3 regions of the Serratia sp. Sp408 genome follow, and region 2 is predicted to be linked to each of the others. Evidence: predicted binding sites of a transcription regulator. Region 2 holds the regulator's gene; each other region holds the start of a gene.
The links. Region 2 encodes Fur, which represses iron uptake genes when iron is present. Its sites were predicted from a motif close to ATAATAATGAGAACNACTATCAA; they were not measured.
Positions count from the first base shown of each region.

Region 1 (7,815 bases), on a different contig from region 2:
CCCCAGATCGCGCTGTACCTGCTCCGCGTCATAACGCTGGTGACGACGCAGCGTTTTCAGTTCGCGACTGATTTTCGCCGCCGCATCCGCCAAGGTGGCTTGCGGATCGAGGTGCAGTTCCATCGGCAAGACGTTAATCACCGGCCCGGTGGCGCACAGCGCGGCCGAGCCGGTACGGCGCATAAAGATAAATCCAGCGCTGAAGCTCGGCTGACCGCTAAGGCGCGACACCCACAGCGCCAACAGGGCGATCGCCATATCCGCCGCATTCAGCTGTTGCTCGCGCCCGGCATCCACCAGCGGCGCGAACGCCGCCGCCGTGCAGATCTGACTCAGACGATGAATGCGGGTGGTCGGCACCTGCCCCGCCAGCGGTTGCGCGCACAGCGTGGCCGCCGGCGGCAGTTGGCGCGCCTTATTACGCCAGAAATCGGCATCACGCTGCCAGCCGGCAGACTGACGGTAAGCCTGGTATTCAGCCACCACATCACCAAATGGCGTAAACGGCGTAGGTTCCAGCGGTTGGTCATGGCGCAAACGGCTATAGATATTGGCGATGCGCCGGGCAATGGCGGTAAAGCTAAAGCCATCCACCAGCAGGTGGTGATAGCGCTGATACCAGTACCAGCGGCGCTCTGCCACCCGCATCAGCAGGTGACGATACAGTGGTTTTCCACTGCTGACGCGCAGTTCGCCGGCAAGATCGCGCTGCATCAGCGCTGTGGCAGCGGCGGCGGGATCCGCCGAAGCGGTCAGATCGAGATATTCCGGCGCGTCAATCGCCATGCCCGCATCAAACGATTGCCGCGGTACCCCGTCGCACTCGTCAAAACGCAGTCGCAGGGTGTCCACTTCGTTCAATCCCAATGCGATGGCGCGCAGCAGACAGTTCGGGTCCAGCTCGCCGTTAAGCTCAATATAATGCGCTACCGCATAGGCATTGCCATGCGGTGAAATCTGATCGGCAACCCAAATACCCGGTTGCGCCGCGACCAACGGCATGTCGACGCACAGCGCGTGGTCGGCCGGTAAAGTTGATGTTTCTGACACCGTACTGATTCCTATGGTTGGTATACCCTGACGACTGCGGGCAGCATCGAGACGGCAATGAAAGCCATCCTTATCCAGATGCAAACTGTCGCTGAACGGGGCAACGCCGGCAGGCAGCCCGTGATACGACGGGCATCAGCCCGTCACGCCTGACGCTGTGATGCGGGCCGCATGTCCTGCCAATTATCTTCCAGCCAGCTGACGCACTGCGCGCGCGGTGCCGGGCCGAATACGCTGTTCCAGCCGGGCGGCAGTGCGCAGAAATCCGGCCATAGGCTGTATTGCTGTTCGGCGTTGCGCACGATCAGGCAGCATTGTTGTGGATCATCGAACGGGTTGAGGGTTTCCATCACGGGCTCCTTGCATCATCCCAGAAGTGGCAATTGGTGTGGCCTGATGGCCGGTGACAAACGGCTCGCGCCAGTGGGCCTGCAAACCGTCGAGCAGGCCGCCGCGCCAGCACAGCGCGTCGTGGCCGCCGGCCACCGCCCGATACTGCACCCGATGCCCAGCCTGGCTCAGCAGCGTCGCCATCTGGCCGCTGACCTGATGCACCAGCGATTCATGCACGCCAGCCTCCATAAACACCTTCAGCGCGCCATGATTGCCGAGGCCGCTTTCAACCTGGCGAGTCAGCCAGCAGGCGTCTTCCGGCGGCGTAGGCAGTTGCAACATATCGCGTCGCGGCCACCAGAAAGAACCGGACTGGCTGATCACCGCACCAAAACGCTGTGGCCAGTTCAACCCGGCATACAGGGAAGCAAGACCGCCAAAACTCTGACCGGCAACCACGGTACTGGCGGCATCCGCGCGGTGCGGCGCCCATTCGGCCAACTGCGGCATCAGCTCTTCCTGCAACGCCAGCCAGAACTGCGAATTGCAGCCAAGCTCGCGACTGCGGTGCGGCAAATCGATAATGTCGATCAGCACATATACCGCGGCCGGCAACTGGCCCTGCTGCGTCAGTTTCATCAGCGGATCCCAGACCGGCATCTGCTGCGCCCAAAACTGACCGTCGAGCAATATCGCCAGCGGCCGCTGCGCCGGGTTGCTGTCGCCGGTGGTGTAGACCCAGATGTTACGGCTATTGCCGAGACGCTGGCTATGCCAGGTATGACGCTGCAGACGCGCCGGCGGCGCCGGCACGCAGCGGGCGCTGGCTACCTCATAATTGTCGAAATCGTGCCAGGCCGACTGCGGCGGCGCTGACGGCATATGCAGCCCGGAAACCACATTGCCGCCGGCACTGCACCAGGAACGGTAGGGATTCAACAGATCGTGCGTGGCACTGGCAAATACCTGATGCCACCAGTGGCGCATCGCGTGCATCATGGCGTACGCATCGCCGCCCTCTGCCCGCAGCGGGCGATGATCCAGACAGGGAATAAAACAGTAGCTGCCGCGCCAGTCGGCGCTCAATTCGGTTTGCCAGTACCATACGTCGCTGCCGCTCAGGCGTTGCAGACTCTGCGGCGGATTCGGCTGATGGTGATCGGTCAGGCAATTGATGTTGATCCAGACGCGCTGGTGGGCTGAAGTCATCTCGCATCCCTGGGGATCGCGCCACAAAAACGTTACCTTCCATCGGCCATTGTCGCTCGGCTCAACCAGCGGCGTACCGCGTCGGGCAATCTCCAGCCACCAGCCATGGCTCCCTGCTTGTTTGCTTGCTAATAACGTACTGCTTGCTGACTGCTGTTCAGTTTTCAAGACACCCACTCACTTGGTAGTTGGCATAACGGGTGAGGCAGCAGCGGATAGCGGCTGACGCTCTCCCGAATGCAAACGAACGGTAGAACGAATACTATTGATAATTATTTTCATTTGCAATAGTGTGTAAAGGCTCGTAAAGAAGGCAGGTATTCTTCAACAGGGACGGGTACCTGAATTCGCATCGGATCGGCTGCTGGTCGCGTCTCCGGCGTAGTCAGATCCACACCATTAATGACGATATAAAAACGACAACCGGCTCCCCCTGCCGGCTTCAGCGCTGGCGCACGGGGGCGACAACACGGTAGGAAATTAAAAATGACTCGCAAGTTATCTCGTTATTCCCTAGCCACAGTCATCGGGTTGGGATTAGGCACGTCCGCAATTGCACATGCCGCACAGCAAACCAGCCCCAGCGCCGAAGCGGAAGCCACCAGCGTCGGCAACAATAATCAGGCAAAACCCGCCGAAGACACCATTCTGGTCACCGCCGCCAAGCAGAACCTGCAGGCCCCCGGTGTTTCCACCATCACCGCCGCCGAAATCAAAAAACGTCCCCCGGCGCGCGACATCAACGAACTGATCCGCACCATGCCGGGCGTTAACCTGACCGGCAACTCCACCAGCGGGCAGCGCGGCAACAACCGCCAGATCGATATCCGCGGCATGGGACCGGAAAACACCCTGATCCTGATCGACGGCAAGCCGGCCTCAAGCCGCAACTCGGTACGCCAGGGGTGGCGCGGCGAGCGTGACACCCGTGGCGACACCGCCTGGGTGCCGCCGGAAATGATCGAGCGCATCGAAGTGCTGCGCGGCCCGGCGGCGGCGCGTTACGGTAATGGCGCGGCGGGTGGCGTGGTCAACATCATCACCAAGAAACAGACTCAGGAGTTGCACGGTGCGTTGAATGCCTATTTCAACGTGCCGCAACACAAGCAGGAAGGTTCCACCAAACGTACCGACTTTAGCCTCTCCGGCCCGCTGAGCGACACCCTGAGCTTTCGCCTGTTCGGCGGCTACAGCAAAACGCAGGCCGACGCCTGGGATATCAACCAGGGTCACCAGTCCGAGCGCGTCGGTATTTATTCCGACAGCCTGCCAGCTGGCCGCGAAGGGGTGATCGACAAAAATATCGACGCCCTGCTGCACTGGGATTTCGCCTACCTGCAATCGCTGGAGTTTGAGTACGGCTATGGTCGTCAGGGCAACCTGTACGCCGGCGATACCCAGAACACCAATAGCAATAATTTGGTAAAAAGCATGTACGGCGAAGAGACCAACCGCATGTACCGTGAAACCTACTCCGTGAAATATCAGGGGGCCTGGGACAACGGGGTCAGCACCAACAACTACGTACAATACGAGAACACCCGTAATTCGCGCTTGAACGAAGGTCTGGCCGGCGGTACCGAGGGGATCTTCAATGAAAGTGATGCCGGTTATAGCAACAGCGATCTGGATGATGTGCTGTTGCACAGTGAAATCAGCCTGCCTTTCGATATGTGGGTACCACAAACCGCCACCTTCGGTGCCGAGTGGAACCAGCAGAAGATGAAGAGCAGCTCGGTAGTCAGCCAGGCGCTGCAAGGCGGCGACATTGACGGCATCAGCAGTGCGGATCGTAGCCCCTACTCTTCTGCGCGTATTTTCTCGCTGTTTGCCGAAGACAATATCGAACTGACCGACACCACCATGCTGACGCCAGGCATGCGCTACGATCGTCACTCGGTTTCCGGCGATAACTGGAGCCCGTCACTCAACCTGTCGCAGGAATTGGGCGAGTACTTCACGCTGAAAATGGGCATTGCGCGCGCTTACAAAGCACCTAACCTGTTCCAGACCAATGAAAATTACGTGTTGTACAGCAAGGGTCAGGGTTGTGCCAACAGTTCCACGGGCATCGGCTGCTACCTGGTCGGCAACGATGACCTGAAAGCGGAAAACAGCGTTAACAAAGAGATCGGGCTGGAGTTCCATAACGGCGGCTGGCTGGCCGGCGTGACCTACTTCCGTAACGACTACCGCAACAAGATTGAAGCCGGTTACACGCCGGTCGGCCAGACCAGCAACGGTAAAACCGATATCTATCGCTGGGAAAACGTGCCCAAAGCGGTAGTTCAAGGGTTGGAAGGTACGCTGAACATCCCGGTCAGCGATACCATAGCCTGGACCAACAACGCCACTTACATGATCGAGAACGAGAACAAAACCACCGGTGATTACCTGTCGGTGATCCCGAAGTTCACCATCAACTCGACCCTGAGCTGGCAGGCCACGGAAGATCTGTCGATGCAGTCGACCCTGACCTGGTACGGTCGCCAGAAGCCGAAGAAGTACAACTATAAAGGGGAACCGACCACCGGCACGGAAACCCGAGAGGTCAGCCCGTATGCCATCGTTGGCGCCAGCGCCACCTATACGCTGAGCAAAAACGTTGACGTCACCGCCGGCATCGAAAACCTGTTCGACAAACGTCAGTTCCGTGCTGGCAACGCGCAAAACGTCGGCAACCCGACCACCGGCGCGATCAATATTGCCGGCGCCGGCGCCGCGACCTATAACGAACCGGGTCGCACCTACTATTTAAGCGTCAATACCCATTTCTGACGGTTGATTGAAAAGGGTGAAAAGTAAAAGCCGGTCGGGCCTCCGACCGGCTTTTTTACGGGCTAATGCACCCCATCAGGATAACCGACAACCGGCGTGCCCCCTTGCGGCGCAACGATTGGCAAGCTCGTCGTCAACCCGCGGTGGCTTCACTGCCCCAGCGATACCTGCTTGAAAATATGCTTGCCGAACGGATCGATTTCATACCCTTTCACCTCGTTGCGCACGGGTTCAAAAATGGTCGAATGCGCAATCATCAGCGCTGGCATCTGCTGATGCATCATTACCTGCGCCTGCTGGTACATCGCTAGCCGTTTGGCATGGTCGGTTTCTTTACGCGCCTGCAAGATCAGCCGATCAAACGGCGGGTAACACCATTTGGCCGAGTTTGAACCGCCGTTGGCGGAAACGCAGGTAAACAGCGGGCCGAAGAAGTTGTCCGGGTCACCGTTGGCGGTGGTCCAGCCCATCAACGCGGTCTGGTGTTCACCATTCTTGATACGCTGCAGATACTCCCCCCATTCGAAGGTCACAATCGTGGCACGCACGCCGATTTTCGCCCAGTCTGACTGGATCATCTCCGCCATGCGCTTGGCATTCGGATTGTAGGGGCGCTGCACCGGCATCGCCCATAAATCAATGGAGAACCCCTGCCCCAAACCGGCTTCCTGCAGGAGTTGTCTGGCCTTTTGCGGCGAGTAAGGATAATCCTCAAGCGCGGTATTGCTGCCCCACTGGGTCGGCGGCAGCAGGTTTTTTGCCGGCTGGCCGGCACCGTGGAATACCGCCTCGAGGATCGCCGGTTTGTTCACCGCCAACGCCAGCGCCTGGCGAACCTTGACGTTATCCAGCGGTTTTTTCTGGGTGTTAAATGCCAGAAAACCGATGTTCAACCCTGACTTTTCCATCAGCGTAATGTTGTTATCCGCCCGCATGCGCGCCAGATCGGCCGGGTTTGGGAACGGCATCACCTGGCATTCGTTCTTCTGCAATTTGGCATAGCGCACCGCCGCATCCGGGGTGATCGAAAACACCAACCGGTCGATCTGCGGCCTGCCTTCCCAGTAGCCGTCAAACGCTTTATAGAGGATTTTGGCGTCATGCTGGTATTGCTGCAACTGGAACGGCCCGGTGCCGATGGGATCGTTATCCACCCGCTGCGGGGTGCCGGCCTTTAGCATCGCATCGGCATATTCGGCGGAGAGAATGGTGGCAAAATACATGCCCAAATCGGCAATAAACGGCGCTTCGGCGCGCGAAAGCTCAAAGCGTACCGTATGCTCGTCAACCTTGACGATCGCGTTGATCAGACTGCCAAACTCCATCGATTCAAAGTTGGTGTAAGCGCCGTTGGATACCTTGTGATAAGGATGTTGGGGATCTTTTTGCCGCATGAACGAAAAGATCACGTCATCGGCGTTGAAATCGCGGGTCGGCGTAAAGTACTTATTGCTGTGGAACTTGACCCCCTGACGCAGATGGAAGGTGTAGTTTTTGCCGTCAGCACTGACCTCCCAACGTTCTGCCAGGCTGGGCTGCAATTCCACGGTGCCGGTTTTAAAGTCCACCAGCCGGTTGTAAATCGCCGCCGAACTGGCGTCTACCGTGGTGCCAGAAGTAAACAACTGCGGATTGAAACCTTCCGGCGATCCTTCAGAACAAAACACCAGCGTTTTGGCCTGTATGCTGCCGGCGGTCGCCAGCGCCAACAGAGCCAAGGTAAATCTTACTTTTATGCTCGTCATCTCATTTCCCCAGTGGTATCCCAATGGATACCAATAAAACAGGGAGTTAGCGAAGTAAAGAATAAATATTGAGCAAGCAAAACTGCGCAAAAAGACGGGATAATGCCCTCACCGCGCTGGAGAGGGCATCGTGCGGGTTATATCAGCTGACTGAAGTTCATTTGTTCCATCAGCCGGTAGTTATCAGCATAATCCACCGGGATCGCCACCACCACCGGCCCCTGAATTTCCATTGCCTTACGCAACATCGGCCGCAGTTCCTCAACCTTCTGCACCGCAAAGCCTACCGCACCACAGGATTCCGCATAGGCTTTGAAATCGATCGGGCCAAATTCCACGCCGGATTTGCGCCGATACTTGTTCAACTCCTGCATTTCAACCATGTTATAGGCATTGTCGACCCAGATAACGTGCACGATATTGGCATTAAGCCGTACCGCGGTTTCCAGCTCCATGCTCGACTGCATAAACCCCCCGTCACCGGAAATCGACAGCACTTTATCGCCCGGCCGCACCAGCGCGGTGCCAATCGCCCATGGTAACGCGACGCCCATCGTTTGCTGACCGTTGGAAATCAGCAGCTGTCGCGCGCGGAAGCTGTAAAGATAACGCGCGATCCAGATATGAAAACTGCCCATATCGACGCACAGCGTGACGTCGTCGCTGACGATATCCTGCAACTCCTTGACGATGCGCAGCG
Region 1 covers NZ_JBXUFT010000004.1:39,820-47,634, reverse strand. Annotated here, with positions in the region: gene AC2AXP_RS14240 (enterobactin synthase subunit F) at 1-1,002, opposite strand, end outside; gene AC2AXP_RS14235 (MbtH family protein) at 1,194-1,400, opposite strand; gene fes (enterochelin esterase) at 1,375-2,760, opposite strand; gene AC2AXP_RS14225 (TonB-dependent siderophore receptor) at 3,079-5,370, shown strand; gene AC2AXP_RS14220 (ABC transporter substrate-binding protein) at 5,520-7,115, opposite strand; gene alsS (acetolactate synthase AlsS) at 7,253-7,815, opposite strand, start outside.
Region 1: the regulator Fur is predicted to act here: its motif matches at 2,852-2,874, upstream of fes (enterochelin esterase).

Region 2 (7,815 bases):
TGCTGGCCAATACCGATACCGAAGATCTGGATCAGTTTGTGGCACCGTTTACCGGCGATCAATGGAAACGTACCAAGGACGATAAAAACGTTCTGATGACGCCGGCCTCGCGCTTTGTCAAAAACGCCGAGTTGAAAACCCTGCCGACGGCGTCGTTGCGCGGGCAAATCATCCCGACGCCAATGGACCTCAAGGTTCATGCCCAGGACGTGGATCTGAGCAACGGCGTGGCGCTGGACCTGAGTGCGCTGGCCAAACCGTCGGCCGATGTGGTCAGTGAGCGTTTTACCCTGCTGGGGGTGGCACCGACACGCAGCGGTTATCCGATTAAAACCGACATCAAGCCGAACGCCTTCAAGGGCGACCTGGCGGTGGCAGGCGCCTATCAGTTGCAGATCGGCGCCAAACAGGCGGTGGTGACCGGCTTCGATCAGGCTGGGGTGTTCCATGGCCTGCAATCGATTCTGTCGCTGATCCCGACCACAGGCGACAAGAAAATCGCCACGCTGGATGTTAAAGATGCGCCGCGCTTTGAATACCGTGGCCTGTTCCTCGACGTTGCGCGCAACTTCCACCACAAGGATGCGGTGCTGCGTCTGCTGGATCAGATGGCGGCCTATAAGCTGAACAAGTTCCACTTCCACCTGACCGATGATGAAGGCTGGCGCATCGAGATCCCCGGCCTGCCGGAGCTGACCGAGATCGGCGGCCAACGCTGCCATGACCTGAGCGAAACAACCTGCCTGTTGCCGCAGTACGGTCAGGGGCCAGAGGTTTACGGTGGTTTCTTCAGCCGTCAGGACTATATCGACATCATCAAATACGCCCAGGCACGCCAGATTGAAGTGATCCCGGAGGTCGATATGCCGGCGCACGCGCGTGCGGCGGTGATATCCATGGAAGCGCGTTATAAGAAACTGCTTGCCGAAGGTAAGCAAAAAGAGGCCGAGGAGTTCCGTCTGCTGGATCCTACCGACAGCTCCAATACTACCTCGGTGCAATTCTTCAATCGCCAGAGTTATCTGAACCCGTGCCTGGATTCATCAACCCGCTTTGTCGACAAGGTGATCGGTGAAATTGCCCAAATGCATAAGGAAGCCGGTCAACCGCTGAAAACCTGGCACTTTGGCGGCGATGAAGCCAAGAACATCCGTCTGGGCGCCGGTTATACCGACATCAAACAGCCAGAACCGGGCAAAGGCATGCTCGATCTGAGCAAAGAAGACAAACCGTGGGCCAAGTCGCAGGTTTGCCAACAGATGATCAAGCAGGGCAAGGTTGCCGACATGGAACACTTGCCGAGCTACTTCGGTCAGGAAGTCAGCAAACTGGTTAAAGCGCACGGCATCGACAGAATGCAGGCCTGGCAGGATGGCTTGAAGGATGCCAAAGACGCCAAGGCGTTTGCCACGGCGCGCGTTGGCGTCAACTTCTGGGATACCCTGTACTGGGGCGGGTTCGATTCGGTAAATGACTGGGCCAACAAGGGTTACGAAGTGGTGGTTTCCAACCCCGACTACGTCTATCTGGACTTCCCGTATGAGGTCAATCCAAACGAAAGCGGCTATTACTGGGGCACCCGCTTCAGTGATGAGCGCAAAATATTCAGCTTTGCACCGGATAACATGCCGCAGAACGCTGAAACGTCGGTGGATCGCGATGGCAACTATTTCACCGCCAAGAGCGATAAACCGTGGCCGGGCGCCTATGGCCTTTCCGCCCAGCTGTGGAGTGAAGTGGTGCGCACCGATCCGCAAATGGAATATATGATGTTCCCGCGCTCGCTGTCGGTGGCGGAACGAGCCTGGCACCGCGCCAGCTGGGAACAGGACTATAAGGCAGGTCGAGAATACAAGGGCGGGGAAACCCACTTGGTCGATGACAAAAAGTTGCAGCAGGACTGGCTGCGGTTTGCCAACCTGCTGGGGCAGCGCGAGTTGGGCAAGCTGGATAAAGGCGGGGTAAAATACCGCCTGCCGGTGCCAGGTGCGCGGATCGTCAACGGCAAGCTGGAGGCCAATATTGCTTTGCCGGGACTGGCTATCGAGTATTCCACCGACGGTGGCAAACAGTGGCAACGCTATGATGACAGCGCCAAGCCGGCAGTAGCCGGCGAGGTGCAAATTCGCGCGGTCAGCCCTGACGGCAAGCGCTTTAGCCGTGCGGAACCGGTGCAGGCGTAGTGACCAATGCCTCGCTGCGTGTCGGCGGCGGGGCGTTTGGGGTGTGGAGGGGGTAATACCCTGATGAAAGAGGTGGTTTGCCGCTGCATTGTTATCTTTTGTGACATGATTTCCCCGGCGCGTCCGGGGATTTTTTTGCCTGTCTGACAGGCATAAAAAAACCGCCGTCTGGCGGTTCCTTGCTTATTAATGCATCAGCATTATTTTTTGTCGTGCAGCGTATCGTCTTCGCGGCAATCACCGATGGCGCAATGACCGTACAGGTACAGGCTGTGGTTGGTGAGTTTGATGCCGTGCTGTTTGGCAATGTCACGCTGACGCGCTTCGATGGATTCATCGCTGAATTCGATCACTTTGCCGCAGTCCAGGCAAATCAGGTGATCGTGATGGTGCTGCTGAGTCAGTTCGAATACTGATTTGCCGCCTTCGAAATTATGACGGGTGACAATCCCGGCGTCGTCAAATTGGTTCAGTACGCGGTAAACCGTCGCCAGACCAATTTCTTCGCCCATATCAATCAGTTTCTTGTACAAATCTTCCGCACTGACGTGATGGCAAGCCGGATCTTGCAGTACTTCCAGGATTTTGAGTCGCGGAAGCGTGACTTTTAAGCCGGCCTTCTTTAATGCGGTATTGTTGTCAGTCATGCGGATTCAGTCCTGTTACTATGCTAATCAAGTTGAGGCATTTTTGCCTATGGCATCGGTCGGCACAAAGAATTTATTGCGTCTCATTATAGAACCGGTTGACCTAAATGGAAACCGCCGGTTGTTAACAAAGATATATTCGCACCGTTACATGTCACACATGTAACATCTTGATGGGTGGGATAAACCGAACCGCAGTCTACCGTGACGAGGGGGGAAGTTACAATTTTGTAGCTTCTATCGCTTCAATCCGTGATGTCGATAACGGCCCTGCGTTAATCATGCGTCTCGCAGGGCCTTGAACGGCGGGGAAATAACCGCTGCTTAACCTACGATGTCTGCCAGGCTCAGCTCTGCGCTGATTTGCGCCACCCAGCCCTGCACGCGTTCGTCGGTCAGTTCGGGTTGGCGATCTTCGTCAATCGCCAGGCCGATAAAGTGATCGTCGTCTGCCAGACCCTTGGAGGCTTCGAAATGATAGCCTTTGGTTGGCCAGTGGCCGACAATCGCTGCGCCGCGAGGTTCGATGATGTCACGAATGGTCCCCATCGCATCACAGAAATATTCCGCGTAATCTTCCTGATCGCCGCAGCCGAACAGCGCGACCAGTTTGCCATTGAAGTCTATTTCTTCCAGCGTAGGGAAAAAGTCGTCCCAGTCACATTGTGCTTCACCGTAATACCAGGTTGGGATACCGAGCAGCAGAATGTCGAATGCGTCCAGATCTTCTTTGCTGCTTTTGGCAATGTCATGCACCTCAGCCACATCGTCGCCAAAGCTCTGACGAAGAAGTTTTTGGATCATCTTGGCAATGTTTTCGGTATTGCCGGTGTCGCTGCCAAAGAAAATGCCTACGTTAGCCATATCGCGTATAACCTTTAAATTCAATTAATTACAATACTCGACGCCCGGCTTTCGCACCGGTATCGTTTAAAATATCGCCATGGTGAGGAGCCAGCTCCCACCGCTAAACGCGTATCATGCCAGAAATTTGCCCCGGGGTTTTATCGCGTTTATGCGATGCCCGAAGAATAAAATGCGGAGTTGATCCGGCGTCATCCTTAACGCCGCGCCGCGCGTGCGGCTGATAAGATCATTGTTCTGGCTGTTCTTCCGCCAGTTGCGCCAGCAGCATTTGCTCAATGAGCTCGCTGCGACTGATATTACGCTGTTCCGCCAGTTTGTTCAGAGCGTCCACCGCATCCGCGTTGATTTTCAGCTCCACACGCCGCAAACCACGTACTTTATCGCGCCGTAGCTGATTCCGCTTATTGATTCTAAGCTGTTCATCACGGGATAGCGGGTTGGTTTTCGGGCGCCCCGGACGGCGTTCATCTGCGAACAGATCCAGCGTCGTGCGATCCGTTTGTTCTTTTGCCATAGGTAGCGGTACTGCAAGGGAGTTTGCATCAAAAAGCGTTTCACGCTTCCGGACGGTTCGGTTAATACAGTTCAGGTCGATAAAACCTAACCCAAATTTGCCCCCATTCCGGCGTTTTACACCACGCTGGCGACGGCGGCAAAATTATAGCGCGCCATATTACCCCAGCAGATGGAGCAACGACAATGCTTTACTGCGTTGCAAACGCGCTAAGCCGTTATCTTTAGCGCGTTTTTTCGCCAACTGGCCGTCAGGCCTGGTCGATGAAGCGATGAATGGCACGCAGTACCGCATCCGGTTTCTCGGCGTGTACCCAGTGGCCACTGCCAGCCACTTCATACGCCCGTGCCTGCGGGAACTGGCGGGCGATGTCGTCGCGGTAGTCGTTTTTTACGTAAGGCGACAGCCCGCCACGAATAAACAGAATCGGCTGCGGCCAGGCCGGCACCGGTTGCCAGCCAATGATGGTTTCATATTGCTCGATCAGCACCGGCAGGTTGAAACGCCATTCGCCCTGATGGAACGATTTCAGCAGAAACTGAATCACCCCTTCTTCATCCAGCATGGTGCGCATCAGCGCCGCCGCCTGCTGACGCTGAGTCATGCCGGCGGCGCTCACTGCCTGCAAGGCGGCGAAGATTTCATCATGGTGTCGGGTCTGATAAGCCACCGGTGCGATATCGATAACCACCAGTTTGGCAATACGCTCGGGAGCAATCGCCGTCAAGGCCATTGCTGCCTTGCCCCCCATGGAATGGCCGATGACGATGGCACGCTCGATATTCAGGCTGTCCAGCAGCGTAAGCAAATCCTGCGCCATCACCGGATAGCTCATTTCGGCGGCGTGCGGCGAAAGCCCATGGTTGCGTAAGTCGACTTTCACCACCGGATGCTGGCGGTGCAAATCGCGCGCCAGTACGCCGAGGTTGTCAAGGTTGCCGAAAAGCCCGTGTATCAGCACAATCGGCAGCGCGTTTGTCTGTTCGGCCTGGGCGGCCAATAATTGATAGTGTAATTTCATGGCGAAGTTCATGACCTGAAAACATTCTGTTAGGGTATCATACCCATCAGCAAAGAGGTGGGCGGGTGATGCCGGCTATAGGTAATAGTCTGCTTTTGCCCCCAGAGGGCACTTTGTTATGTTTGCTCTCGCGCTTTTAACCTTATAATCCCATAGCTTGAATGCAGAACCCGGTTTCGGATTCTACGTAGAAAAATACAGTACTGGATAAAGATGAAAACTATTGAAGTCGACGAAGAACTTTACCGCTATATTGCCAGCCACACGCAACATATTGGGGAAAGTGCGTCTGATATTTTACGGCGTATGTTGAAGTTTACCGCAGGGCAGCCAGTGCGCCCCGTGTCTACCGCTGCGAGTGGCAGCGCGGAGCCGGAAAAAGCCACCGCGTCGCGCCCACGGGATCGCGTCCGCGCCATGCGTGAACTGCTGCTGTCGGATGAATACGCCGAGCAGAACAAGGCCGTAAATCGTTTTATGCTGGTACTGTCAACGCTGTACACCCTCGATGCGGCCGGCTTCGCTGCCGCGACCGACGCATTGCATGGCCGTACACGCACCTATTTTGCCGGCGATCAGCAAACGCTGCTGGCAAACGGAACGCATACCAAACCGAAACACGTTCCCGGCACCCCTTATTGGGTGATCACCAATACCAATACCGGCCGCAAGCGCAGCATGATTGAACATATCATGCTGGCGATGCAGTTCCCGGCGGAACTGACAGAAAAAGTGTGCGGCACGATCTGATTTAGCGAACCGCCCGTCATAGTGGTCGCGCAACCTTTCGCCCGGCCGCTGGACAGAGGAAAGGGAGAAAAGTTGATGGCGAACAATCCACGCGCCGGGCAACCGGCTCAGCAAAGCGATTTGATCAATGTGGCTCAGCTGACGTCGCAGTACTACGTGCTGCAACCGGAAGCGGGCAACGCCGCCCATGCGGTGAAATTCGGTACCTCGGGTCACCGTGGCAGCGCGTTGCGCCACAGTTTCAATGAAGCGCATATTCTCGCCATCGCGCAGGCGATTGCCGAAGTACGCCGCCAGCAGGGCGTCAGCGGTCCGTGTTACGTCGGCAAGGACACCCACGCGCTGTCTGAGCCAGCGTTTATTTCGGTGCTGGAAGTGTTAACGGCCAACGGCGTCGACGTGGTGGTACAGGAAAACAACGGCTTCACGCCGACGCCGGCGGTTTCCCATGCCATCCTCAGCCATAACCGCTCGGGCGGCGCGCTGGCTGACGGTATTGTCATTACGCCGTCGCACAACCCGCCGGAGGACGGCGGTATCAAATACAACCCGCCGAACGGCGGTCCGGCTGACACCAACCTGACCTCAGTGATTGAAAAACGCGCCAATGAACTGCTGGTGCAAGGGCTGAAGGGCGTACAGCGCCAGTCGCTGGACCAGGCCTGGCGCAGCGGCCACCTGCACGCGCAGGATTTGGTGCAACCGTATGTCGAAGGGCTGGCGGATATCGTTGACATGCCGGCGATCCAACGTGCCGGCATGAAGCTTGGGGTCGATCCGCTCGGTGGTTCCGGTATCGCCTACTGGCAGCGTATTGCCGAGCATTACGCGCTGGATCTGACGCTGGTTAACGATTCCATCGATCAGACCTTCCGCTTTATGCACCTTGACCACGACGGCATTATCCGTATGGACTGCTCGTCCGAGTCGGCGATGGCCGGCTTGCTGGCATTGCGCGACAAGTTTGATCTGGCGTTTGCCAACGATCCGGATTATGACCGTCACGGTATCGTGACGCCTGCCGGTCTGATGAACCCGAACCATTATCTGGCGGTGGCGATCAACTACCTGTTCCAACATCGTCCGCAGTGGGGCGCCGACGTTGCCGTGGGCAAAACGCTGGTTTCCAGCGCGATGATTGACCGAGTAGTGGCCGATTTGGGTCGCAAGCTGGTGGAAGTGCCGGTCGGTTTCAAATGGTTCGTTGATGGCCTGTTCGACGGCAGCCTGGGGTTCGGCGGCGAAGAAAGCGCGGGAGCGTCGTTCCTGCGTTTCAACGGCACGCCGTGGTCTACCGATAAAGACGGCATCATCATGTGCCTGCTGGCGGCGGAAATCACCGCAGTGACCGGCGACAATCCGCAGCACCATTACGACCATCTTGCCAAGCGTTTCGGTGCGCCAAGCTACAACCGCATTCAGGCACCGGCCAGTCACGCGCAGAAAGCCGCGCTGGCCAAGCTGTCGCCGGAAATGGTCAACGCCAGTACGCTGGCTGGCGACGCGATTACCGCGCGCTTGACCGCCGCACCGGGCAACGGCGCGTCGATCGGCGGCCTGAAGGTGATGACCGATAACGGTTGGTTCGCTGCGCGTCCATCCGGCACCGAAGAAGCCTACAAAATATACTGCGAAAGCTTCCTGGGGGCGGAACACCGCGCCAAGATCGAACAGGAAGCGGTAGAGATCGTCAGCGAAGTGCTGGCTTCTGCCAAGTAATCTCCCTGTCTCCAAACAAAGCGCTGTTTTTACAGCGCTTTTTTTATGCCTGCAATTTAGATATATCTAAATTTGTTTTTCCGCTTGCTCATTTCGATATATCGATCTAGATTA
Region 2 covers NZ_JBXUFT010000001.1:340,220-348,034, forward strand. Annotated here, with positions in the region: gene AC2AXP_RS01670 (beta-N-acetylhexosaminidase) at 1-2,183, shown strand, start outside; gene fur (ferric iron uptake transcriptional regulator) at 2,384-2,830, opposite strand; gene fldA (flavodoxin FldA) at 3,155-3,694, opposite strand; gene ybfE (LexA regulated protein) at 3,924-4,211, opposite strand; gene ybfF (esterase) at 4,462-5,232, opposite strand; gene seqA (replication initiation negative regulator SeqA) at 5,446-5,982, shown strand; gene pgm (phosphoglucomutase (alpha-D-glucose-1,6-bisphosphate-dependent)) at 6,058-7,701, shown strand.

Region 3 (7,815 bases), on a different contig from region 2:
ACAGCCGCAAAGCGGTTGCCGCAGCGCCGGCCGTGACGCGGAACCGGGGTTGGAAAGCGCCATTGCCGCGGTCTTCGCTCGTTTGCTGCAACGCGAACAGGTTTTTGCCGATGATGATTTCTTCGCATTGGGCGGCCACTCGTTGCTGGCGATGCGTCTGGCGGCGGAATTGCGGCGCGATCTCGGCAAAGCGGTGTCGGTCGGCCAGGTGATGGTGGCGTCGAGAGTGGAACAGCTGGCGCAACTGCTGGCGGAAGAGCGCACGCAGGAAGAGGCCGACCGCTGTGGTTTCGAACGCGTGCTGCCCCTGCGCATTACCGATGGCCCGACGCTGTTCTGTCTGCATCCGGCCTCCGGTTTTTCCTGGCAGTTCAGCGTGCTGCCACGCTATATCGACCAGCACTGGTCACTGGTCGGCATTCAATCGCCACGGCCGGACGGCCCGCTGGCGGTGAGCGAAGACATGGATCAGGTTTGCGATGCGCATCTGGCCACGGTGTTGGCGGTGCAACCACATGGCCCGTACCACTTTATCGGTTATTCGCTGGGGGGCACGCTGGCGCAGGGTATTGCCGCGCGGCTGCAGGCGCGTGGCGAACAAGTGGCATTTCTCGGCCTGCTGGACACCTATCCGCCGGAAACCCAGAACTGGGATGTGATGCTGGACGACAATGTGCTGAAAGAAGTCCAGCGCGAACGCGAGCAGTTCCTGGCGGTATCGCAAGACACGCTGGATCCGGCGCTGGGGGACGCCCGGGTAGCGATGTTTGACAATATCGAGGCCAACTACGCGGATTCGGTGCGCCTGCTGTCCCATACCCATACCGCCAGTTTCAGCGGGCAGGCGACGCTGTTTGTCGCCAAGCGCACTTTGCAGCAGGGGATGGATGTGCAACAAACCTGGGCGCGCTACGTGGATGCGCTGCAGGTACACGAACTGGACTGCGCGCACGTCGACATCGTATCGCCGGCATCGTTCAAGGTGTTGGGGCCGTTGCTCAACCGCGTGCTACGGGCATTATAACGCCCGTACGCGCGGAGTGAAGCGGGTGCCCGCCGACCGGTAAAAAGGGCTGAAGTATATTCAGCCCTTTTTTGCGTCTGTGCTGGCTTATTTGCCCAACGGCACCACCAGCGGCGTGTGCGACACCGGATCGTCAATGATCATGCATTTCAGTCCGTACACGTCTTCGATCAGTTCCGGCGTGACAATGTCTTTTGGCGCGCCTTCTGCGATCACCTTGCCGCCGCGCATGGCAATCAAGTGCGTTGCATAGCGACAGGCGTGGTTCAAATCATGCAGCACGACCACCAGGGTATGGCCATTGTCGCGGTTCAAGCGACGCATCAATTCCAGCAGATCGATCTGATGCGCGATGTCCAGCCAGGTGGTCGGTTCGTCCAGCAACAGCAGTGGCGTCTGTTGGGCCAGCACCATGGCGATCCAGACGCGCTGGCGTTGGCCGCCAGACAGGGTATCGACCGCCAGTTCGGCCAGTTCGGCCACGCCGGTTGCCTGCATCGCCTCGGTGACCGCCTGCTGATCTTCCGCCCGCCAACGGCTGAACAGACGCTGGTGCGGATAACGGCCGCGCGCCACCAGATCGAACACCGTGATATCGCCAGGCGCGATCGAGCTTTGCGGCAGCAATCCCAACTGGCGGGCTACCTCTTTGGTGGCGTACTCGCCAATCAGTTTGCCGTTCAGCCATACAGCGCCAGCCTGTGGTTGCAACAGACGGCTGAGGGTACGCAGCAGCGTGGATTTCCCGCAGGCGTTTGGGCCGATAATCACCGTCAGTTCCCCCTGCGGGATGGACACTGAAAGGTTATGCGCCACGGTTTTTTTGTCATAGCCCAGCGTCAGGTTTTCGGCGCGCAGCGGCGCGGATAAAGGCGTTTCAGCATTCATTTTTTTCGCGACTCACGGATTAATAGCCAAATCAGATAGATGCCGCCGATGCTGACGGTCAGTGCGCCGACCGGCAGTTGATACGGCATAAACAGCCGCTGTGCGGTTACGTCGGCCGCCAGCAGCAGCAGCGCGCCGGTCAGCGCGGTTAACAGCAGCACCTGACGGTTGGCGCACAGGCGGCGGGCAATTTGCGGCGCCACCAGCGCAATAAAGGAGATCGGACCGGCGACGGCGGTGGCCGCAGCGGTCAGCAATACCGCAATCAGCAGCAGTAAAATGCGTGAACGTTCAACCGCCACGCCAAGCGCGCAGGCGGCGTCATCGCCCATTTCCAGCAGGCGCATGCGGCGTGACAACGCCATCAGCAGCAGTGCACAGACGGCGATCACCAACATCACCGGCTGGCTTTTGGCCCAGGTGACGCCGTTAAGCGAACCGGCGCTCCATAATCCGGCGGTCATCGCCGATTCCAGCGAGGCGGTGATAATCAACCAGGTATTGGCGCCCACCAGCAGCGCGCGCACCGCAATGCCGACGATAATCAGCCGGAAGGCCTCGATGCCATTGCGCCATGCCAACAGGTAAATCAGCGCCGCGGTTAACAGGCCACCGATCAACGCGCCGGAGGTGATGCCAAGTACGCCACCGTTGAACAGCACCACCGCTACCAGCACGCCGCTGTAGGCACCGGTATTGAAACCGATAACGTCCGGGCTGCCGAGCGGATTGCGCAGCAACGACTGGAAAATGGCGCCGCTGATGCCGAGTGCGGCGCCCAATATCAGCGCCATCGCTACGCGTGGCAAGCGCCATTGGCTGACGATCACCGTTAAATTGGCCGGTCCTTCGCCGCGCAGTGCGTCGATCACCTGTAACGCGCTGAGCGACAGGGTACCGGAACCGAGCGCGTAAATGGCCAGGCTGGCGCAAGCGAACAGCAGCGCCAGCGGGGTCAGCGTCGCGCGTGACAGGCGGGCAGGGTGCGACGGGCGCATCAGACGGGTAGCATGCAGCGACATCAGCAACTCCTGCGGAACATGTGGCGCTGGCGAACCAGGGCGATCAACACCGGGGCGCCGAGCAATGCGGTTACGATCGAGACCCGCAGTTCGCCGGCCACCAGGAAGCGACCGAGCAAGTCGGCGCCGAGAAGCAGAATGGGGGTCAGTACCAGCGTCCACGGCAGGATCCAGTGCAGTTCCGAACCGGCCAGACGGCGCGCGACGTGCGGCATCATCAGGCCGACGAAGGCGATTGGCCCGACGGCGGCGGTGGCGCTGCCGCACAGCAGGGTGATCGCCAGCAGGCCGAGCAATTGGGTGCGCACGATACCGGTGCCCAGCGCGGTGGCCAGTTCGCTACCCATGCTCAGGCTGTTGAGCGCCTTGGTCATCCACAGGGCGATCAGCGTACCGAGCACAATTGGCAGGGTGACGGTGCGTACCACCTGCATGTTCTGGATATCCAGCGAACCGGCCTGCCAGAAGCGCAGTTGATCGAACGTTTGAGGGTTGAGCAGCGCAATGCCGGAGGTCATGCCTTCCAGCACCGCGCCGAGCGCGACGCCTGCCAGCGTCAGGCGAATCGGGTTCAATGTACTACGCCCCAGCGCGCCGACCAGCGCCACCAAGAGCGTCGCGCCCAGCGCGCCGGCAAAGGCGAACCACAGGTATTGGTCGATGTCGGCGGCGCCAAACAGCGTAATGCCGAGCACCACGGCAAAGCCGGCACCGGCATTAACGCCGAGAATGCCAGGGTCGGCCAGCGGGTTGCGCGTCAGGGTTTGCATCAGCGCGCCGGCCAGCCCGAGCGCGATACCGGCCAACAGCCCCACCAGCGTGCGCGGCAGTCGTGCATTGGTGACGATCGTGCAGTCGACGCCGCTGCATTGGCCATTGAGGGCCTGCAGCACGGTAGTGAAGGGAATTGGCTTTGCGCCCAGCGACAGGCTGAGCGCCATCATCAGCAATAGCGTCAGTAATGCCAGTACCAGGCCGTACAGCCTGCGGCGGAAAGCGCGTGTGGTGCCGAATATCAGGCGCTCCTGCGAGGGATGTGAGGAGTGCGAACCATTGTGTGTAAGCCGGAACATGGCAACCCATTATTCAATTGAATATAAATGATATTTATTATCATTATTGATTGTATTCATCTATGGTAGCATGACTCGCTGGCGCAATGCAGCAGCAAGCACGCAATCCCTTTTAAAAGTTGTGGTGATAGACAAATGAGTAAGCCCTCGATTTTGCTTGATTTTGGTCTGCTCAAGACCAATCGGGCGTTCCGTGCCGTGTTCTGCGCACGTTTTATTTCCATTTTGGCGTTGGGATTGATGGCCATCGCGATACCGGTGCAGATTCAGGCGTTGACCGGCTCAACGCTGCTGGTCGGTCTGGCGGTTACCTTGGCCGGCAGCGGCATGTTTGCCGGGCTGTTGATGGGCGGTGTACTGGCGGATCGCTACGAACGCCGTCGCCTGATCCTGTTTGCGCGTTCAACCTGTGGCATCGGCTTTGTCGGCATGTGCATCAATGCCGCATTGCCAACCCCATCGCTGGTGGCGATCTATCTGTTATCGGTGTGGGATGGCTTCTTTGGCGCCGTCGGCGTGACGGCGCTGCTGGCTGCGACACCGGCGTTGGTTGGGCGGGAAAACATTGTCCAGGCCGGCGCCATCAGTATGCTGACGGTGCGTTTTGGATCGATCCTGTCGCCGGCGGTGGGCGGGTTGGTGATAGCCCATGCCGGCGTGGCGTGGAACTACGGTCTGGCAGCGTTGGGCACCTTGCTGACGCTGGTGCCACTGCTACGCCTGCCGCAGCTGATGCCGCCGCCACAGCCGCGCGAGCACCCGCTGAAAGCGCTGGCAGGTGGCTTTGCCTTTCTGTTCCAGAATAAAGTGATCGGTATGGTGGCGCTGATCGGCGCGCTGCTGACCATGGCCAGTGCGGTGCGTATCCTCTACCCGGCGCTGGCGGGCGACTGGCTGGTCGGCGCTTCCAGCCTGGGCCTGATGTATGCGGCGGTACCGCTCGGCGCGGCGATTGGCGCCTTTACCAGCGGTCGGGTGGCGCATCTGGCACGGCCTGGCTGGATGATGCTGATGACTGCGATAGCGGCGTTCGTCGCCATTGGTTTGTTTGGTTTGATGCCGTGGTACGGGGCGGCGCTGGCGTGCCTGGTGGCATTCGGTTACCTGAGCGCGGTGAATTCGCTGCTGCAATACGGGCTGATCCAGAGCCTGACGCCGGACGCCTTCCTCGGGCGCATCAATGGGCTGTGGACCGCGCAGAACGTGGTGGGTGATGCCCTGGGCGCGTTGCTGCTGGGGGCGATGGGAGCGTATATGTTGCCGGCGATGACCTCGACCAGCTTTGGCTTTGGCGCCGCGGTGCTCGGCGTGCTGCTGGTGTTCGCCATGCGTGGATTACGTCTGGTGACGCTCGACAAACCGCAGGTGACGCAAGCCTGATGTCAGCGAGCTCAAGCTGCGCCGGATAGCCCGAATCGCCTGACGGCAAGGCGATTCGGGCGCTACCCGCCAGTCTGGCTAACGTGAGTGGATGAACAGTTTTTCTAATCGCGTCAGCAAGTTGCTGGCGCTGTAGTAATCCAGACGAAAGGTATCATTGCCCAGCGCGTAGACCCGCTTGTTTTGCACCGCAGGCAGGTGCGTCAGGAAGGTATTTGCCATCAAGCGCTCGGCGTCGCCGTCATCGTTGGCGAACAGCAACAGCGTTTGGCCGTTAAGACTACCCGCGAGATTTTCCCCGCTCAGTTGAATAATGTCCTTGCGCACGCCCTGGCTGGTGCTGCCGTGGACGTTGGACGGTGGCTGTGCCAGCGTGAAGCCCAGTTGTTGCAGCATTTCACCCTGCGATGACTCGGCGGTCCACAGGTTGGCGGCCTTGCCGTCGTGGCGAAACACCAATGCGCTGACCGGCTGCGGCGGCAAGGTCATCCGCTGTTTCAGCGCTTGCTCGCGCGCGGCGAAATCGGCGGTCAGCTTGGCAGCCTCGGCGTCGCGCCCGGTGGCATAGCCCAGGTCTGTAGCCAGTTGCTGCCAGCTTTTGTCATCATAATTGACCACCAGCACCGGCGCGATGGCCGATAACTGATCGTATAAGCGCAGGGCGGAATCGCCGCCGGTGGCGGACATCACGATCAGATCCGGCGCTTCGCCGGCTATCGCTTCGGCGTTGGGTTCGCCGATATACAGGCGTTTGACACCGCGCTGTGCGGCGATATCCCCCCATTGCCGGAAGAAGCCTTGTTGGTCGGCCAGCTTACCGTTGGGGCTGGTGGCGCCACTGGCGATCACCGGCGCGCCAATCGCCAGCAGGGTACCGGTGACCGTAACGCTGGTCGAGACAATGCGCGTTGGTGCCTGTGAGAGAGTGACGACGCCATGGGCAGTGTCAATGGTGCGCGGCCACTGGGGAGAGGCGGCGTGCGCAGCGGTGAAGGCGAATAAGGCCAGCCCCAAAAGCAGGATATTCTTCATGTCGGCGTGTTCCTGTCGATTAAATACTAATGCTTATCATTTATCTAGCTAATGCCACACTGTTTATACCATGATTGTGATGGGAAAGAAGTGTTTACGTTTATTGACATAGTAAAATCCGGAGGGTAATTTAGCGCCCGTAAACATAAATGATAATCATTATTATATTGGTTATTATTAGCAAACAATAGAGGGCGTACCGATGGATACAGCCATGAATGGTGCCAAAAACATGCAATCGCACAGCAGTGAAGGGGGTTACCTACCGCCGGATCTCGCTGCCGGTTTCTTTTTCACTTCTCCTTTCCGCAGCCTGAGCACTCAGGGGTGTTTTGCCAAAGTCAGTTTGCCGGCGGTGGGTGGCGACGACGTGAACGGCGAATTTCAGCAGGTGGTGCGCCATGCCTTTGACGAAGCTCGGCTGGCGGGCATCAAGCAGCCGGTGCTGTGTGGCGCCATCCCGTTCGATACCCGACAGCCGTCGTCGTTGTTTATCCCTCGCCAAACCCGCTGGTTCGATCGTAATGCCTTTATGGCCGCGCAAGGGATAGAGCACGCTGCGGCACCGGATATCGCGCATAAAACCGAAGTGCCGGCACAGGCAGCATTTATGCAAATGGTCAGCGATGCGGTGACGGCAACCCGTGCAGGCACGCTGGATAAGGTGGTGCTGTCGCGCCTGTTGGAGATTGAAACCTGCCAGCCGGTCGATCGCCATGCGCTGATGACGCGCATCATTGCGCAGAACCCGAACGGTTTTCACTTCCACGTACCGCTGGCAGACGGCGCATTGCTGGGAGCCAGCCCCGAGCTGCTGCTGCGTAAGACCGGCGCGCAATTTTATTCCAATCCGCTGGCCGGCTCCGCCCGCCGCGAGGCCGATCCACAGCGCGATCGCGAGGTCAGCCAGCAGTTACTGAGCTCCACTAAAGACCATAAAGAGCACCGTTTTGTTACCGAAGGCATGCGTGCAGCGTTAAGCGGCCGTTGCCGTTACCTGCATATTCCCAACGCGCCGGAACTGTTGAGTACCACGACGCTGTGGCACCTGTCGACGCCGATTGACGGCGAAGTGGATCCGCGGCAGGAAAACGCGCTGTCGCTGGCCTGTCTGCTGCATCCGACGCCGGCGCTGTGCGGCACGCCGACCCGGGTGGCGCGTGACCTGATTGCCGAGCTGGAGCCGTTTGATCGCGGCGTATTTGGCGGCATCGTTGGCTGGTGTGACGCCGAGGGCAACGGTGAATGGGTGGTGACCATCCGCTGCGGAACCGTCAGCGGCAATCAGGTACGCCTATTTGCCGGTGCCGGCATTGTGCAGGACTCTTCACCAGAGTCCGAATGGCATGAAACCGGCACCAAGCTCAGCACCATTCTGCGCGCCTTTGGCCTGAAT
Region 3 covers NZ_JBXUFT010000004.1:49,506-57,320, forward strand. Annotated here, with positions in the region: gene AC2AXP_RS14240 (enterobactin synthase subunit F) at 1-1,024, shown strand, start outside; gene AC2AXP_RS14245 (ATP-binding cassette domain-containing protein) at 1,112-1,912, opposite strand; gene fepG (iron-enterobactin ABC transporter permease) at 1,909-2,934, opposite strand; gene fepD (Fe(3+)-siderophore ABC transporter permease) at 2,934-4,007, opposite strand; gene entS (enterobactin transporter EntS) at 4,143-5,387, shown strand; gene fepB (Fe2+-enterobactin ABC transporter substrate-binding protein) at 5,466-6,419, opposite strand; gene AC2AXP_RS14270 (isochorismate synthase) at 6,622-7,815, shown strand, end outside.
Region 3: the regulator Fur is predicted to act here: its motif matches at 4,029-4,051, upstream of fepD (Fe(3+)-siderophore ABC transporter permease).